2 linked regions of the Colwellia sp. M166 genome follow. The protein of the gene in region 2 binds, or shares a complex with, the protein of the main gene of each other region. Links are inferred from orthologs where the notes say so. Each region holds a gene or a part of one and is shown on either strand. Other genes may lie near its edges.

Region 1 (4,595 bases), 2.0 Mb from region 2 along the record:
ATACGTCTTTGCCTGTCATAGCCACAGGAAGTACTAATTCTTGGATAGACGTTGGCTTTTTAAAGCCTGCATTTTCAACGCCGCCTAATAACGCGGAATCTAGGTCAAACTGTTCAAACATGTAATAATTTTCTTTGGGGATTAATAATTGCGCATTATAATGGCAAAATCATATTTATCCTAAAGATCTTGCCAAATTTGTTTATTTATTATGATATTTTAACTAATCCGACAGAATATCGGCAATTTCAGTGGTTATTTGTTCACACCAACGTTTAATACGCTCTTCACTAGCATCATATTGGTTGTCTTCATCAAGCGCTAAGCCAACAAAATGTTGCTCATCTGCTGTTAATGCTTTTGAGGTGGCAAAGTCATAGCCTTCATTCGGCCAATAACCTATGACATAACCTCCTTGTGCAAGGACTTGCTCATGCAGCATACCGAGCGCATCTTGAAACCAGTCGGTATAACCAATTTGATCGCCCATACCATAAAGTGCGACAATTTTACCTTCAAGATCAATGTCAGCTATTTCTGGCCAGTGTGACTCCCAATCTTCTTGAATTTCACCGTAGTCCCAAGTAGAAATGCCTAAGATTAAAACCTCGTGGTCAGCCATTTCTGCCAGTGGAGTGTCTTTTATATTAAATAAACTGACGATATCGCTACCAAGCTCTGCTTGAATCTTTTCTGCCGCTATTTCGGTATAACAAGTGGTTGAGCCATAAAATAATGCGATGTTCATTGATAAATTACCGAGGTTTGTTGCGAACCATTCTAAATGGTTAGTGAAATAATGACGGGATTTTAACAAAATTTTAGTAAATAAGAAGCTTTCCATTGCCAGAGCTGACAATATTTTTAAAGTGAAATATGCTCTAGCTGATCAAGCGTTATTGCAATTATATGCTTTTCACTGTAATTTTAGTCCGTTAAAAGCGGTCTTTGTGTTTACCTAAAATTACAAATGTAATTTTCCGCTCACTTTTCTCTCAACAAGGTATGGAATTGATTTATGTCTAAGAAGTTTTTATTGGCTGCAGCGCTTGGCCTGTTAAGTTTGGCCAACAATGTCAACGCGTATGTTGAGCCAACAACCTCAGTTGCAAACAGTGTTATGTTAGCTACAGCACAACCTGTAGCTTTTGATGCAGTAAAAGCAAAACTAACTAATACCTTAGGGCTTGATGTTGCTAGCATTAAACCATCTCCTATGGCTGGATTGGTTGAAGTAGTTACTGATCAGGGCTTATTTTATGCTAGTGCTGATGGTGAATTTTTATTGCAAGGGAAAATGTATGGTCTAGGTAATAATGTGACTAATTTGACCGAAGCAAGCTTAGCATTAATACGTATTGAGGGGATGGCGAAATTCTCCGATGCCATGATTGTTTTCCCAGCAAAAGATGAAAAGTATGTGGTTACTGTTTTTACTGATATTACCTGCGGTTATTGTCGTAAAATGCACGAACAAATTGAAGATTATAACGATAAAGGTATTACTGTGCGTTACTTAGCGTATCCACGTGCAGGAGTAAAAGACCGTACGGGTAATTATTCTCAAGGCTTTAAAGATTTACGCTCAATTTGGTGTCATGAAGACCCTCAACAAGCCCTAACCAAAGCAAAAACTGGCGCTGATGTTGCCGCCCGTATTTGTGATAAACCCATTGAAGAAGAGTTTAATTTTGGTCGTCAAGTGGGAGTTACCGGAACGCCAGCGATTATGTTAGCCAACGGCATGATGGTACCTGGTTATCAAGAGCCAAGTAAATTATTTATGTTATTGGAAACTACTTTATAAAGTAAACCATAGCTATATCCATACCGCATGTGGCTTTCAGGACGTTTGAACGAACTCTGCTTCTTGAAGTTTTATGGAAACAGATTATTTATCTAGAAAATGGCAAGTTAATGACTTGCCATTTTTGTCTCTACTATTCTCATTATTAGTACTATTTATTTAAGAAGAGTGATTGATGCAAAAAGAAATTATTCGTCGAGAACACATTAGTGATGAACATTTACCCAGTTCGCTTCATCCTATTGTCCGACAAATATATGCCCGTCGTGGCGTTACTTGTAAAGAACAGCTTGAGTTAACGGCCTCACATTTATGTCCCGTTGAAACATTAAAAGGCTTACCTGAAGCGTGTGAACTTTTATATCAGGCACTAAAAGGGCAAAAAAATATTACCGTGATTGGTGATTTTGATGCTGATGGTGCAACCAGTACGGCACTCATGATGGAAGCATTACAAATGCTTGGCTCAAGCAATCACCACTTTTTAGTACCTAATCGCTTCAAGTATGGTTACGGTTTAACTCCTGAAATTGTTGATATTGCTGTATCACAAGGTGCAGAGGTTTTAGTCACTGTTGATAATGGCATTAGTTGTATGGCAGGGGTTAAAAGGGCGAAAGCGTTAGGATTACAAGTGCTGGTTACCGATCATCACTTGCCCGGTGCCACAACGCCGCCTGCGGATGCAATTGTTAACCCTAATCAAGTGGGGTGTAACTTTGCCAGTAAATCGTTAGCTGGGGTCGGGGTCGCTTTCTATTTTATGTTGGCATTAAGAAAGTATTTACGTGAACAGCAATGGTTTGAGCAGCAAAATATTAAAGAGCCAAATATTGCGCAATTACTCGATTTAGTCGCCTTAGGGACGGTTGCGGATGTGGTGTCACTAGATGCTAATAATCGTATTTTAGTCGAACAGGGTTTAAAACGTATTCGTGCGGGTGCAACACGGCCAGGTATTCAAGCCTTAATTGAAATAGCCGGTAAGAATCAACAAAAATTAGTAGCGAGTGATTTTGGTTTTGCATTAGGGCCAAGGATTAATGCAGCAGGGCGCTTGGATGACATGGCTTTTGGTATCAATTGTTTATTAGCGAAAGATTTGTCAACGGCAAGGGTGATGGCGGCAGATTTGGATGACTTAAATAAAGCGCGTCGTGAAATAGAGCAAGGCATGCAAATCGAAGCTGAGCAAGTACTCGCGAGTTTACAGTTTAGTGAAGAAAATTTACCACACGGTATTAGTTTATTTCATGCTGATTGGCATCAAGGTGTTATTGGCATTGTCGCCGGACGGTTGAAAGAAAAGTATCATCGACCGAGCATTGTTTTTGCTAAAGGCAGCGATAAAAACGTTGCTGATACAAATAACAATAGCGATGAAATTAAAGGCTCTGCACGTTCTATTCCTGGTTTACATATTCGTGATTTATTAGAATATATCGATAGCCAACATCCGGGGATTATTGCAAAGTTTGGTGGTCACGCTATGGCCGCAGGCTTATCAATAGCTAGAGAGCAATTTGAAAGCTTTTCGATGCTATTTGAGCAATATGCTCAGCAATGGTTAAGCCAAGAAGCTTTAACTGGAGTTCTAGCTTCAGATGGTGAATTACTGACTCGAGATATGACATTGACCTTCGCTCAGGTATTACGAGATGCTGGCCCATGGGGACAAAACTTCCCTGAACCATTATTTGATGATGTCTTTACGTTAGTACAGCAACGTATTGTTGGAGAAAAACATTTGAAATTAGTGGTAGAAAAAGATCAGCAAATATTTGATGCCATTGCCTTTAATGTTGACATTAAACGTTGGCCTGATCATCAAGCGAAGCAAGTTAAGCTTGCTTATCGTCTTGATATCAATGAGTTTCGTGGTAAGCAGTCGGTGCAATTAATGGTCGAACAATTAGAATAGCGTTTAGTGTCAGCATAAATGGCTAGTGCTACTAATAATATTTATGTTTTTTAGCTCAAAAAATATCGTAAAAAGGCGATTTGATCAGCCAAGCAAGCATTTATTTCATTGCATAATTAGGCTACAATGCGCGACTATTTTACCCTTAGGTCTTTAGCTGTGACTTGGTCACCAAAATCATATGTTAGAAGTTAATCCAGTACTTAATAAAATTAAAGAAATTCGCGAACGCACCAATATGCTTCGGGGGTACCTTTGACTACGACCAAAAGTCAGAACGTTTGGTTGAAGTTGTTCGTGAATTAGAGTCTGCTGATGTTTGGAATGACCCTGAGCGTGCACAAGCCCTAGGCCGTGAACGAGCCGCATTAGAAGCTGTGGTTGAAACCATTGATGAAATGGATTCCGGCTGTGAAGACATTGAAGGCTTAGTTGAGCTGGCGGTTGAAGCTGACGATGAAGAAACTTTTAATGATGCTGAAGATGAAACACAAGCATTAGAAGCTAGTCTTGAAAAATTAGAATTCCGTCGAATGTTTTCCGGTGAACAAGATGCTAATAACTGTTATTTAGATATCCAATCTGGCTCGGGCGGCACTGAAGCACAAGATTGGGCCGAAATGTTGATGCGGATGTATTTACGTTGGGGGGAAGCTAATGGCTATAAAACAGAAGCCATTGAAGTTACCGATGGCGATGTTGCGGGTATTAAAGGTTGTACCATTAAATACACCGGTGAGTATGCCTTTGGTTGGTTACGTACCGAAACCGGCGTGCATCGTTTAGTACGAAAATCACCGTTCGACTCAAGTGGTCGTCGTCATACCTCATTTGCTTCGGCATTTATTTATCCTGAAATAGACGATA
Region 2 (7,876 bases):
GTGCCACCGCGACTGATACGTACTGACTCTTCGCCTTCAGAAATCTCTAACTCGTTGATGCCTGATTCTTCAACTAGCTCAATCAATTTTTTAATTTTACGAATATCCATGTGAATACCTTTTGATAATTATTTAATTTATATTGATAAAAAACTTAAGTGAATATCATCACTTAAGTAAAAGTGTCTATGTGTTGTGTGTTAACCAATCTCTTGCAAAATCTAAAGCATATTCATAACCACTGGTGCCTAAACCACTGATAACGCCTACTGCAATATCTGATAAATATGAATGTTGTCTAAATGACTCTCGTGCATGGACGTTAGATAAATGAACTTCAATAAATGGAATATTAACCGATAATAAAGCATCTCTAAGCGCAACACTGGTATGTGTAAAAGCTGCAGGGTTGATAATAATAAAGTCTATTTTTTCAAAGCTGGCATGAATTTCATCAATCAATATATGTTCTGCGTTTGATTGTTTATGGCTCAGCTGTAGGTTCATTTTATCGGCAATGCTAGTTAAGCTTGCTATAATTTCAGCTAGGGATGATGAGCCGTAAATCGTTGGCTCACGTTTACCTAGCATATTTAAATTAGGACCATTTAAAACTAAAATGTTAAACTTTGTAGTCATCTTCGGCAAAAACACCTTAATTGTTAAGTAATACTGCATCATGTCATATTTAACTATAAGTTTGAAATAAATTTGACTGAAAAGTCGTAATTAATCTCATTTGACGATTATTATAGTGTTTTCGCAGAATATAGCAGCAAAATACTGGTCTAATCACTTGAGGGAGAAAATAAAGCTGTTAATGTTAGGTAAGTTATAATAAATTTACTAAACTGAATGCTGTAGGAATTTTAATTAATTCATTGGTTTAACTGATCATAGGAGTAAGCGGAGTTAAATAATCTTTGCCTTCTATTAATTACAAGGATGAAATTATTAAAGTCATATTATTAAAAATTGCTATTATTATTTTACTCTTTAGTTCTCCAGTATATGCAATTAATATTATTTCTAATATCACGGCCGATACCGCATCGTTGTCGGTTAACGAATTGCGCCGTATATATTCCATGCGTCAAGCCCATTGGAAAAATGGCACGCCTATTGTGGTCTATGTTTTAGCGAGCAAAAGTCCACTCCATCAAAAATTTTGCAAAGAGCAGTTGCGTTTATTTCCTTATCAACTTGACCGTATATGGAACAAGCTAACATTTTCAGGTTATGGTGTCGCACCTATTGAAGTGGCCAGTGAAAGCGAACTTATCAAAGCGATAAAGTCAACTAAAGGTGCTATTGGCTATGTGGAAAATTTATCGGAGGCCAAAGATGTTAATGTCATTAAAGTTACTGAGTAAACCGTCTCATTTAAGCTGTTATTATTTCAGTGTTATGTGTAACTTTTGTTTGATTTTTAATCTCAGTGCCGCAGAGGTTAAAAGCGAGTCATTACAAATTCATGGCTTTGTTGCTCAAGGCATCATTGACGCAGATAAAAGTAATTATATTAATGATGATGAAAGTCTATCGTTAGAGTTAACCGAAGTGGGCATTAACGCCTCGTATCAAATTAATAATGATTTTCGTATTGCAGGTCAGGCAGTCTACCTTAATGGGGGGAATCGTTATCATCCCGGCCTTCGTGTAGATTACTTACTTTTGGAGTGGAATGCCTTTTATAATGAAGCTTGGCAAGCTAGCTTCTATTTTGGTCGCGTAAAAAACAACCATTGGTTATATTCAAGTACTCGTGATATTCCTTTTGCACGGCCGTCTATTCTTATTCCGCAAGTGGTGTATTTTGATGGTTTTAGAGATATTGCCGTTGGTGGTGATGGTGCTGCGGTTAAGTTGAAATATAGTGATGATTATTTCGGTGATATTGACTTTAACTTCAGCCGAGGAAAAAGTGCCATTTCAGATGAGCAGGCTAACGTTGTGCTCGGTAAGTCGGCACAGGGAACGCTAGAGCATGCTCTAGATGCTCAAGCAAGTATTTATTGGCGGCCAGCTTTTTCACAATGGCGATTTGGCCTTTCAGCACTTGATGCTAGCTTTTCTTATCAACGAGATGAAACTGATATTTTTTCTGATGGTGATTTTGCATTTCAGTTTTATACCGCTAATGCTTTGTATGAAGGCGAGCATTGGCAATTTAGTGCCGAACTTTTTCAAGAGCGCTTTCTTACCAGTGAATTTTATTTTCCTGGCTTTCATCGCGATGAAATAGGGCAAGGCTATTACCTGCAGGGCAGTTATCACTTAATAAATGATCTGTCATTAATGGCTCGCTATGAGCGTTTTTACGCCAATAAAGATGATAAGAATGGTAGTCAGTTGGCAGAAAATTCTGGCGGTTTAATACCCTCATATTTTGGTTTTCACAATGATACTATGATTGGACTTTCATATGATTTTAGCAGTAACTTTCGGTTGAATGCTGAGTATCATTGGATGCAAGGTGGCGCTAGGCTATCGCCAATCGTACAACCTAACCCCGTTGCTAATGCAAATGAAAACTGGCAGGTTTGGGCTATTCAACTGATGTATTGGTTTTAATGATGAAGATTCGTTTTGTTAGTGTTTCAGTTAAATTATTTGTATTAGTTGTCAGTGCTTTACTGCTATTAAGCTTGTCAATTTCTATATTGTCGGTTGCTCGATTAGATCAGGAGTTTTCTCAATATCAAAGCACTAAATTACGACAAGGCAATGCACAATTTAACCTGCAAAGTCGCATTGTTAGAGAACAAGCACGGATTTGGTTAGAATCATTCACCGATCTTATTCAACTTAAAGAGCAGTCAAACTTCAAACATGCTGCCAACGCTTTAGAGCAACAGTTTGATGCTTTGCAAATCAACCATAATGTTGAAGCGTTATGGTTAGTTTCTAGTGATCTTAAGCCTATTTATCAATCTGCACCATTATCGAAACAGGTGCTTGCAAGTATGCAGCGAGTGAGTGCAAGCTTTTCTCCTGATGACTATTTAAGCTGTGTGCAACAGTGCCAACAGTTAATCTCGATACCGATATTGAATGCTCGAGGTGAAATGGCGATTGTCACTATGGCGATATCATTTGTTGATGTTATCTATGCAATCAATCAAGCACTAGAGAACCAAGTGGCGATTGTCGCTTTTAATAAAGCACAGGCGTCGACCTTAGCTCAAGCAAAAATTGTCACTTCTTCTGCTGCGCCATTAATGAAAACGCTTTTTACTCAGAGTAAGCCGTCTGAATTATTGTTAAAGGTTAAAATGGACGGTTTACAGGTTGAGTATCAACAGCGTAGTTATTTGATTAATTTATTACCGTTAGCATCCTCAGCTTCTCAAGACTTTTATATGGCGCAAGTTGATGATGTCAGCTCTTTTATTGATAAATATCAAGCGCATCGTATGCAGTTTATATTGTCAGCGTTAGCCATTTTTATTGTTTTGGCTTTTTTAGTATATTTTGTTGCGGGACCTTCTATTAAGAAGCTATCAATACTTTCAGATATATTACCTTTATTAGCACGTAAAGAATTTACTCAATTTCGCCAGACAAGAATAGCGCAATCAAAAGTATTTCCAGATGAAATAGATGTATTGATTAATGCCACGACAGATTTGAGTTATGAACTAGAGAAACTCAATATAGAAATAACGCAAAAAACCAAAGAGCTCGAAAATATTGCGATGTATGACTTATTAACGGGGCTACCTAATCGTAATATGTTGAATTATCAACTGCGTAAATACTTACAAAAGGGTACACGTAATAACTGTAATATTGGCATTTTGTTTCTTGATTTGGACGACTTTAAAAAGGTAAATGATAGTCACGGACATGGTGAGGGCGATAAATTACTGATTGAGGCGGCAAATAGAATTAACCTGAGTGTTGGTAGTGCTGATATGGTTTGCCGTTTTGGTGGTGATGAATTTGTTATTTTATTAGAGAGCAATACTTCATATGAAGATGCTGAAAATTTGGCTAAAGTCATTATAAAAAGCTTTCAACAACCAATTAAAATTTGTACAGGCATGTTTTATGTCACCAGTAGTATTGGTATAGCCATGACTGACGGTAGTTTAATACAAGCCAGTGAATTGGTCAGTCACGCCGATATTGCTATGTATGAAGCAAAAGATAATGGTGGTGATCAGTACTTTGTTTATCATGGTGATATGTTACAGCGTGTAGCGCAGAGAGTCATGATGGAGGGTGAAGTTAAGCAAGCGCTTGCCAAAGGACAGTTTAGTTTAAGTTTACAGCCACAGTTGGTGGCAAAAACTAATAAAGTTCATGGTTTTGAGGCTTTATTACGCTGGCAACACCCTGAGCGAGGTATGGTTTCTCCTGATGATTTTATTCCTATTTTAGAAAACTCTGAGCATATGATTGCACTAGGTTATTGGGTCATTCATCGTTGTTTTGAATTATATTGTCGTATGCGAGATATGGGATTAAGTGATGTCATTATTGCGATCAATTTATCGGCAGCACAATTTGCTGATATTAATCTGCCAGATTACTTAAAGCGATTGCTTGCAGAGTTTAAGGTTAATGCACAAAACTTTGAATTAGAGCTAACCGAGCAAACCTTGGTTAAAGATATAGATAAAGCGATAGAAACCATGGATGCATTACGGGAATTAGGCTTTAGCTTTGCCATTGACGATTTTGGCACAGGTTACTCCTCATTAGCTTACTTAAAGCGCATGCCTGTTGATGTCATTAAAATAGATAAGAGCTTTGTTTTTGGCATGTTAGAGAATCATGCCGATTTCCAAATCATTATGTCAACTATTGCAATGGTGAAGAATTTAGGACTTATCGTAACTGCTGAAGGTGTTGAGACACAAGCTCAGTTGCGCAGTTTAACTGAAAATGATTGTGATCTTATTCAGGGTTATTACTTTTCAAAACCTATCCCTGAAGCTGAAATTTTCGACTTTATTGAGCATGAAATGGTTGATGGTTGCTGGAAGGTGTTAAGTAGCTCGGATAGTCATTAAGCTGAATGCACTTAAGACTTCTGATATTAATCAAATTATACCGTAATGACGTGGTGATTTATTGATATAGCAATGCAAATAAACAACTGATGGTTTTAGTCTTTACATGTTATATCAATGGCTCCACAAACTATTAATTTTACGCCGTATATGCAAAATAAAAGCGCCCTTTGGCGCTTTTTATTAAATGACTGTCAGCTTGACGTATACAAGGCAAAAGTTAGAGTGAAAATGTCTTATCTACATGCGCTGAGAATTCATCAGCAGCCATAAAACCTGTGACTCTGCGTTGTGGTAATTCATTACCTTGTTTGTCAAAGAATAAAATCGACGGTAAACCAAAAATATCAAAATGAGACATCAGTTCAAGGCTGTCTTCTGAGCCAGTATCAGTCAAATCTATTTGCAACAGCAAGGTATTTGATAGTGATTTTTGCACGTTGGCTTCAAAGAAGGTGTATTCTTCAAATTCTTTACATGCAACACACCAGTCGGCATAAAGGTCGACCATAACCGTTTTGCCTTCTGCATTAGCTTTAGCAATTGCTTGATTCATCTCTGTTAGATTCTTTACCTGCTCAAAACCATGGCTTTCAGTTTGTGTTGATGTGGCAACATGAGTTACTGGATAAATTAACTGGTAAGCCTTATTAGCACCAATAAAGAAGACTAAAAAGATGATGATACTGCGCAAGCCAAAGCCAAAGGTTTTAGCCGAGTTTTGATTAACGGTATAAAAGTAACCGGCGGTAGCCAAAATAAGTACAGCCCAAAGCACGTCGATAACAAATACAGGCAAAAAACGCTCTAATAAGAATATCGGCACAGCAAGTAGTAATAAGCCGAATATGTTCTTAATAACATTCATCCAGTTACCTGCTTTAGGTAACAACTTACCACCTGAACTACCTAGTACGAGTAACGGTAAACCCATACCTAAACTTAGTGCATATAATGCTGAAGCACCAAGTAATATGTCACCTGATTGCGAGATGTATAACAATGCACCGGTCAATGGTGCGGTAGTACATGGCGATGCCACTAAACCAGAAATAGCACCCATCACTAATACGCCAACATAAGAGCCGCCTTTTTGATTACTACTAAGCTGATTGAGTTTGTTTTGCCAGCTACTTGGTAGCGCTAAATTAAATATACCGAACATCGAAAGCGCTAGGAAAATAAATAAAATACTTAAGGCGATAAGTACGATAGGGTGTTGAAACATAGCTTGGAATTGTGCGCCTGCAATAGCAACAACAATGCCAAGTAACGTGTAGGTAACCGCCATACCTTGAACATAAGCAAACGATAAAGCAAAGGCTCTTCTTGTTGAAAGTTTATCACCTTGACCAACAATAATACCGGTTAGAATGGGATACATAGGAAAAACACAGGGGGTGAAAGACAACAACAAACCGCCAATAAAAAATGCCACCAGTGTTAACCAGATGTTGTCACCTTTGAGCATATCAGCTAATTGATGTTGTTCACTGCTGTCAGCAACTATTTTACTTGTATCGTTGCTAGCTTGCGGTGAATTGTTTGCATCTAATGCTGCTAATACGTTTTGTGTATTGCTAGTAGGGCTCGCCGTTAAATCAACTCTACTTAAATCTATGGTCTTTTTTGTTGGTGGGTAACATAAACCTTTAAAGGCACAACCTTGATAACGCACGGTAATACTGGCATCGCTATTAGCTTGTTCAATATCAACAGTAAAGGCTAATTGTCCGGTAAATATTTGCTGAACACCAAAGAACTCATCTTCATGATGCTCACCTTCGGGTAGGTTTACCGGTACGATAACAGCATTTTTTGTAGAAAACTTAAATTGGTGACGATATAAATAATAGCCTTCAGCAATATTAAAGCTTATTTTTAATTTGTTTTTTTGTTGATGAAAATCAAAAATAAAAGCATCGTCAACTCTTAAAAATTCATTATCATTACTAAATAATGATGCAGAAGAGCTAAAAATAGATTCTTGGGCATTGACTAAAGGCGTAGTAGCAAAAGATAAACTGGCAAGAACTAACCAAAAAACAGCAACAATTTTTTTCATAACCGTTATTTTAAAGACTCATTTATCCAGTTTGAATATTGATAACCACCTTGCTGGATGTTCAAAGTGATAATCTTAAAAAATGTCTTATCAGACCCTTGTTTAATGCAATTATAAATTGAATTAAATGTGTTGAATTATATGTGGCGTCGCATTAACGGCATGCGCTAGTTCATGATACACCTAAATAATGTTAGGTAAAATATCAACACAAATAATTTATCTCTTAGCTACTACACACTCATAAGAGTGTTATTGTCGCTACTATCGAGATAGGTCGGTTGTAATGCTTACTAGCCTATCAAAAACACCTTAATAAAAGCTTAACTTATCACAAGGTAACGTGTGTTCGTTATAGTTGTTTAAATAGTATGAGTGTACGTTATACCTTAAGACTTCTTAATCTGTAAGGTCTCACTTTAGTTATATATTTCCCAATAGTAAGTAGCTAAAAAGCTTGCTTGCTTGAAAAAGACCCGTTAACCCCCATATTAGTTTCATTAAAGATGATTAGGAGCGATTATGTTTCGCCTGTTATTTATATTTTTTATTATTATTCCGATTATTGAAATTTCCGTTTTGCTGCAGGTCGGTGCTATTTTTGGGCTTTGGCCTACCATTGCTATCGTTATTTTTACCGCCTGGTTAGGGGCTAAATATGTCCGTCAACAAGGGCTAGCTACCTTAAATTCAGTACAAACAAAAATGGCGCAAGGGCAAATGCCTTCTGATGAAATTGTTACCGGACTTATGTTACTTGTTGCCGGTGTATTGTTAGTAACGCCAGGCT

What was found.
Region 1: the proteins of FGD67_RS14645 (region 2) and dsbC are in contact, whole or in part, in a crystal structure (PDB 1JZD), measured with the Escherichia coli proteins. The link is inferred for Colwellia sp. M166 from one-to-one orthologs.

Annotation. Positions count from the first base shown.
Region 1 is NZ_CP040755.1:1,257,535-1,262,129, reverse strand. What follows is about bases 1-2,912. They hold dsbC (bifunctional protein-disulfide isomerase/oxidoreductase DsbC), read left to right. Parts: upstream 1-1,018; coding sequence 1,019-1,807; downstream 1,808-2,912. Other genes in these bases: recJ (single-stranded-DNA-specific exonuclease RecJ), read left to right, coding at 1,983-2,912; fldB (flavodoxin FldB), read right to left, coding at 224-748; srmB (ATP-dependent RNA helicase SrmB), read right to left, coding at 1-121. Also shown: more of recJ, read left to right, coding at 2,913-3,728. UniProt on the Escherichia coli protein: Acts as a disulfide isomerase, interacting with incorrectly folded proteins to correct non-native disulfide bonds.
Region 2 is NZ_CP040755.1:3,230,979-3,238,854, forward strand. Bases 4,665-7,632 are described here. They hold FGD67_RS14645 (protein-disulfide reductase DsbD), read right to left. Parts: upstream 7,087-7,632; coding sequence 5,242-7,086; downstream 4,665-5,241. Other genes in these bases: FGD67_RS14640 (EAL domain-containing protein), read left to right, coding at 4,665-5,021; FGD67_RS14650 (FxsA family protein), read left to right, coding at 7,609-7,632. Outside these bases: accB (acetyl-CoA carboxylase biotin carboxyl carrier protein), read right to left, coding at 1-110; aroQ (type II 3-dehydroquinate dehydratase), read right to left, coding at 187-639; FGD67_RS14630 (substrate-binding domain-containing protein), read left to right, coding at 924-1,373; FGD67_RS14635 (hypothetical protein), read left to right, coding at 1,345-2,574; more of FGD67_RS14640, read left to right, coding at 2,574-4,664; more of FGD67_RS14650, read left to right, coding at 7,633-7,876. UniProt on the Escherichia coli protein: Required to facilitate the formation of correct disulfide bonds in some periplasmic proteins and for the assembly of the periplasmic c-type cytochromes.